Regions from separate parts of the Peribacillus sp. B-H-3 genome, predicted to be linked through region 2. Evidence: predicted binding sites of a transcription regulator. Region 2 holds the regulator's gene; the other holds the start of a gene.
The links. Region 2 encodes NrdR, which represses ribonucleotide reductase genes. Its sites were predicted from a motif close to AACACNATATATNGTGTT; they were not measured.
Positions count from the first base shown of each region.

Region 1: a site for NrdR is predicted at 1,773-1,790, ahead of ACN6MY_RS17590 (vitamin B12-dependent ribonucleotide reductase). Genes of this name have one in related genera too.

Region 1 covers NZ_CP183879.1:3,545,205-3,548,630, reverse strand. Annotated here, with positions in the region: gene ACN6MY_RS17600 (rhodanese-like domain-containing protein) at 78-458, opposite strand; gene ACN6MY_RS17595 (lipoate--protein ligase family protein) at 648-1,484, shown strand; gene ACN6MY_RS17590 (vitamin B12-dependent ribonucleotide reductase) at 1,922-3,426, shown strand, end outside.
Region 2 covers NZ_CP183879.1:4,194,019-4,197,444, reverse strand. Annotated here, with positions in the region: gene ACN6MY_RS20945 (glyceraldehyde-3-phosphate dehydrogenase) at 1-219, shown strand, start outside; gene speD (adenosylmethionine decarboxylase) at 716-1,096, shown strand; gene ACN6MY_RS20935 (cytosolic protein) at 1,282-1,677, shown strand; gene nrdR (transcriptional regulator NrdR) at 1,822-2,286, shown strand; gene ACN6MY_RS20925 (replication initiation and membrane attachment family protein) at 2,433-3,426, shown strand, end outside.

The DNA of each region.
Region 1 (3,426 bases), 650 kb from region 2:
ACAAAACAAGAATCCATTGCTGATGGATTCCTGTTTCGTTCATATTTATAGAAGTGCTGAATGTTCAGCAGGCGTTATTAATTGTTTGACTTAATTTTTCCGCTCCACTGCTTGAAGCCGCCTTTTAAATGATACAGCTCTTTGTAGCCTTTTTTGTGAAGCAGCTGTGCAGCCCTTGCGCTTCTTAGGCCGCTCTGGCAATAGAGATATACCGGCTTGTCCGGACGAAGCTCTTTAAGGCGGGGCTTCATTTGGGTAAGCGGAATATTTCTTGCACCCAGTATATGCCCGTTATCATATTCGCTTGTTTCGCGGACATCAATCAGCTGTGCCTTTCGGTATCCGGCGACGAATTCATCCTGGCTGAGCGTTTTTACAATACGGCGCTGATTGAACCAGTTGAATGCTGAATAAACAATAACGGCAGCAGCGATGACGATTAATATGTATAATCCCATGAAAAATTCTCCTTTCTGACTAAATCCAACTTGCAGACACCACTTATTATATAATTACAGCGCACGATAATCAAAAGATTTTTCCAGTGTTTATCATTATCCTGCGATAAAGCTATTTCCTTTTTATTAAGTGCCAATTTTGTTAAACTACAATTGGATAGAAATACTAAGCAGTGAAGAGGGTTATATATGAATAAGGAAACTTGGGCCTTTATTGATTCCGGGAATTGCTCCCCATCCTTTAATATGGCCATGGATGAAGCACTATTAAACTGGCACAGTGCCGGGAAGATACCGCCGATTATCCGGTTTTATGGCTGGGATCCTGCCACTCTTTCCATCGGATATTTCCAAAAAGCAGAAAAAGAAATTAATCTTGAAGAAGTCAAAAAGCAGGGGCTTGGCTTTGTGAGACGGCCTACTGGAGGCCGCGCTGTCCTGCATGAACACGAACTTACATATAGCGTCATCGTGAATGAAGAATATCCGGATATGCCTAAAAATGTAACAGAGGCTTACCGGGTAATATCAGAAGGAATACTTAAAGGGTTTATAAATTTAGGGCTGGATGCGTATTTCGCAGTCCCCAGAACAGAAAAAGAAAAGAACGCCCTAAAGGAGCCGCGTTCGTCGGTTTGTTTTGATGCACCAAGCTGGTATGAGCTTGTGGTGGAGGGAAGGAAAGTGGCCGGCAGCGCACAAACGCGCCAAAAAGGCGTGATTCTGCAGCATGGCTCCATTTTATTGGATCTGGAAGATGAAAAGCTGTTCAGCTTATTTAACTTTTCAAGTGACAGGCTCAAGGAAAGAATGATGAAGAGCTTTAAAAGCAAGGCGGTTGCCATTAACGATATTGCGGGACGGACTATTTCCCTTGAAGAAGCAAAAACGGCCTTTGAAAAGGGTTTTGCTGAGGGACTAAGCATCAATCTGCAGCCATATCAGCTATCAGAGGTACAGCTTGCAGAAGTGAATGAAATTGCCAAAAGCAAATATGAAAGCGATGACTGGAATTTTATGAGATAACTTAAAGCGGCATTGGCCGCTTTTTTTATTTGTCTTATTTTCCTCCAGCCAAGAAGTAAACCCGAAAAAAAATATTTATTTTTTTTGAAGGATTTTAAAAATCATTGATAATAAAGGCTTCTTTAGCTTAATAAAAAAGCAACTCCTGAAATGTTCGAAATACCTTCAAAAACTAACAAAAATCGATATTTTTCTTCCTTTTTCTTTTGCTTGGAGGTTTTATGGAGTTTGACAAAAAGAAATTATCACTAACTAAATTCAATATATAGTGGTTAATTTGTTAATTCGAACACTATATATTGATTTCATGGTTTTGTTGTGATAAATTGAGGGTATCTTTTAACTCGAATGGAAAAAGAAGCACTACATATAGATTCGAACAGTTAAAGTCAGAAATGTATACACATCAGAAATGGATACACAAAGGAGAGGGAATCATGTCTGTAATACTGAACCAAACGAGGAAAATAAATGTGGACAGGCTGAATAAGGATATTTCTTTATTTCCGCAGGTTCATCCTGTAACGCCTGAAATGAAAACAGCCCATAAAGGAGTTTCAAGGCTTGTAATGCTTGACCGTTATTCCTTTAAGGATACAGAGAAAATTACATTGGCCATCGGGGATTTTGTTGTATTGACAATCAAGGAAGATCCGAAATTTCCGGCAAGAGGGCTTGGCTATATTACAGACATAGATTGGGAAAACAAAAAGGCGAAGGTTTCGGTTGAAGATGAGTACCGCGGTTCGCTTGACACCCAGGAGGAAGTGGAGACTGGCATCGTAAACCGTCCGCTTGATGTTATTGAAAAACCTCTCGAAGTTTTTTATGAGCAAATTGCGAAAAGAAATGCGACAGGCCTTGTTTCTGTGGAAGCTGCGGAAGATAAGCAGAAGGAATGGTTTGATAAATATTATCAGGAATTGTCGAATATGAACTTTGTTCCAGCTGGAAGGGTGCTATATGGTGCGGGTGCCAATACAGATGTAACCTATTTCAACTGCTATGTTATGCCTTTTATCCAGGATTCCCGTGAAGGCATCTCCGAGCATAGAAAGCAGGTCATGGAAATCATGAGCCGCGGCGGCGGTGTCGGAACGAATGGTTCGACACTTCGTCCGCGCAATGCCCTTGCAAAGGGTGTAAACGGAAAATCATCGGGCTCCGTTTCATGGCTGGATGATATTGCAAAGCTGACACATCTTGTTGAGCAAGGCGGAAGCAGGCGCGGCGCACAAATGATCATGCTTGCTGACTGGCATCCTGATATTATTGAGTTCATCATTTCCAAGATGCAAAACCCGCGTATCCTGAGATATCTCATGGAAAACACAGAGGACGAGACGATCAGGAAATATGCAAATGAAAAGCTGAAGTTCACTCCACTTAGCGAGCAGGAAGAATCCATGTACCAGGGCATCATCAATTATAAGCATATTCCTGGATTGGGCGGATTTAATGATAAAATCATCAGGGAAGCGGAAGAAAAGATCAGGACTGGCGGAAATTACAGCGTGCATAACCAGGAATTCCTTACTGGCGCCAATATTTCAGTCTGCCTGACAAAGGAATTTATGGAAGCTGTTGAAAACGACGGAGTCTATGAGCTGAGATTCCCGGATACAGAAGGGTACAGCCCGGAAGAAATGGAAATTTACAACCGGGATTGGCATGAAGTCGGTGATGTCCGCGAATGGGAAAAACGCGGCTTGAAAGTACGTGTATACAGAAAAATCCAGGCAAAAGAGCTTTGGAACCTGATCAATATATGTGCGACTTATTCGGCTGAACCAGGCATTTTCTTTATCGATAATGCTAATGACATGACGAATGCAAAGAGCTATGGCCAGCAGGTTGTAGCAACCAACCCGTGCGGCGAACAGCCCCTTGCACCATATTCTGTATGCAACCTGGCTGCGGTTAACCTTGCTGAAATGGCGGA
Region 2 (3,426 bases):
ATCCTTGATTTCACGGATGAGCCGCTTGTATCAATAGATTTTAACACGAATCCTCATTCAGCCATCATTGATGGACTGTCCACAATGGTAATGGGAACAAGGAAGGTGAAGGTTTTAGCCTGGTATGATAATGAATGGGGCTACTCCTGCCGTGTTGTGGACCTTGTGAACCTGGTGGCGGACGAAATGCTTAGTATGAAAGAAATGAAGGTAGGATAAACGGAAGGAGCTCCCCTGAAGAGGGAAGCTTCTTTTTTTGGCTCATTTCTTAAAGGTTGTTGTTTATTAATGAGTTCTGCGAGGCGAAACCATCGTTAAACCAGGTTGGCTAGAGCGACCATCCTGAAGCGGAAATCAACCACCTTGTTTCATAGCAGCAACGTTTACGAAAACAGCCTTTGTAAAAGACGGGCAGCAATAAAGAATCCAAAAAAACATTTTTAATATGGTTTTTTATTTTGGAAATGATATGCATAGTGCGGGCTACTCCCCGTTTCGTTTAAAATCTCAGGATTTTCCGATAGCGGGATATGAAAAAGATATGTTGCAAAGTAATAATAAACAAAGTATACTATGATTCGTGAACTTCTTGGGTTAGACCTTCATAATGGCTACTTAAAGGGTTAGGACCTCTTTGGACTAACTTTCCCCCGTGGTAGTTATTTGCGTGAAACTTACAAAAATATTTTTATCATGTTAAGGGGGAAACATAAACATGGAAACAATGGGCAGACATGTAATATCAGAACTTTGGGGCTGTGACTTCGAAAAATTAAACGATATGAATTATATTGAGCAGGTTTTTGTTGATGCAGCATTAAAATCTGGAGCAGAGGTCCGTGAAGTGGCCTTCCATAAATTTGCACCACAGGGAGTTAGCGGAGTAGTAATTATTTCTGAGTCGCATCTGACTATCCACAGCTTTCCTGAACACGGATATGCAAGCATAGATGTGTATACATGCGGAGATTTGAATCCGCACATTGCTGCAGACTACATTGCAGAGGCATTGAATGCACAAACACGCGAAAATATCGAACTTCCGCGTGGAATGGGCCCTGTACAAGTGAAAAATACAAAAGTTAATGCACTATAATTTAATGACGATTCAGGAGATGCCCGCGCGGCGTCTCTTTTTATTTGCGGGGAAATAGGAAATTCCAGGCACACTTGCCTCGCCATTACGGCTCTTTGTTCCTCGGAATATGATGCTTATGCTTTTTTTTACACAGTTCGACATGTATAATGGTTACATCAAAACAATTTCAAGGATGATGTGTAATGGCTTTGTTTCAGTCTATTTTTAAACGGTACCATCAGCAATGTGAAACGAGCGATCATCATAGAGATGAATTGCTAAGGACGCATTATTATAAAGCGAATGCAGAAACAGCGCTTCGTGCAGCAGAAGAGATTTTTGCAAATAAACAGCAATTTGAAATTAAATCTGTTTCAAAGGAGCACGGTGAAGTTTTTGCCGTGACCCGGAAGGCCCCGCGCATATCCATCATTGCAACCGTTGTAACCATAAAACCGTTTGAAACTGCAGTCGATTTTACAGTCTCCACGGAAAAGCGTTCCCTGACCGGGGTGTATCCGCTTCTGTGCAGGGTGGCTGCTGGTTCCTACGAACAGCTTGACAAGAAGCTTCCGGCTGCAGCCGGAAAAAAAGCATAATTGCTGGCATCCAAAAGCTCTGGAAGCTTCTAAACAGTTCTTTATTTCTTCTTGTACTGACAGGTTCTTTTTTATAGTATAATGGTATGAAAATGGTTCGTTCTCCATGGATAGGGAGAACTGCATAAACGGAGCTGATAAATGATGAAATGCCCGTCCTGCCAATATAACGGCACACGAGTATTGGACTCCCGGCCTGTAGACGAAAGCCGCTCCATCCGCCGCCGAAGGGAATGCGAGGTGTGCGGGTACCGCTTCACAACATTCGAAAAGGTTGAGGAAATACCTTTAATCGTTGTGAAAAAAGGGGGAACCCGAGAGGAATTCAGCAGGGATAAGATTCTCCGCGGCCTGATAAGGGCATGCGAAAAGCGTCCTGTGCCTTTGAAGGAATTAGAGGAAATTACAAATTTCGTTGAAAAGGAACTGAGAAGCCAGGGGATATCGGAAGTCAAGAGCGACAGCATTGGCGAAATGGTCATGGACAAGCTGGCAGGGGTAGATGAAATTGCTTATGTCAGATTTGCATCCGTGTACAGGCAGTTTAAAGATATTAATGTATTTATAGATGAATTGAAGGATTTAATTAATAAAGAGAAAAAGAGCTGAGGCAACCACTTTGGCTCTTTTTTTCACTGAAAAGCCGTGAAATCATAAAAGATTGCGCAAACTACTGTTGACTGTGAATGCAGGCGGCCGGGCAGCTGCGGCTCCCTGCACCCGCTATGATTCACTTTGGAAAGGTTTGAATATGGATGTCCAACCACTGGCAGGAATTGCTTCCCGTAGACCGATATTCGGTATCATCAGCAGGGCTGCTTCATGATTATGACCGCAAAGTATTGACACTTTTGTATCAGCCGCTGATCGGGCCGGTATGCATCAGCCTTTATATGACTTTATGGAGTGAGCTTGAAGAAAATCGCCTTTGGTCAGAGTCTTCCCTGCATTATAATTTGATGAACACAATGAGCATGAATTTGAGAGAGATATATGATGCGAGAACCAAGCTTGAAGGAATCGGCCTTTTGGCGGTTTATAAAAAGAAGGCTGATGAAAACAAGCAGTTTATTTATGAAGTGAATCCGCCGCTAAGTCCGGAACAGTTTTTCACGGACGGCATGCTGAACATTTATTTGTATAAAAAAGTAGGAAAAGCCCAATTTATGCGCCTGAAGAAATTCTTCTGTGATGATCGTGTGCCTGTTGGGGAATATGAACAGGTAACCAAATCTTTTGCGGAAATCTTCGCTTCGGATCACCTTGATTCTTTGTATGTTACAGATGAGTCTTTGAAGGATTTAAGCGTAGACCAGTCCAAGAGATTAATGAATCGGGAAGAAGGCGAAGAGCTGCAGGGATTCGAGCATACATTTGATTTTGATTTGCTGTTTGCTGGCATCAAAACCTCCCTCGTGCCGCGCAGGGCCTTTAATTTGAAGGTCAGGGACACGATTGCAAAGCTCTCCTTTTTATATGGAATTGATCCCATACAGATGCAAAAGCTTGTTCTCGGCTCTCTTGATATAGAAAATGAAATTGATCTGGAAGAACTGAGGAAATCAGCCCGCGACTGGTACCAGATGGAATATCATGCTGACATGCCAAGCCTGATTGAAAGGGTTCAGCCCCTAAAATATATTTCACAGTCCGAAGAGCCTAAAACGAAGGAACAGCTCTATATCCGCCATTTGGAAACCGTATCGCCGCGCAGCCGTCTGATCCAGCTTTCAGGCGGTGCTGAGCCGT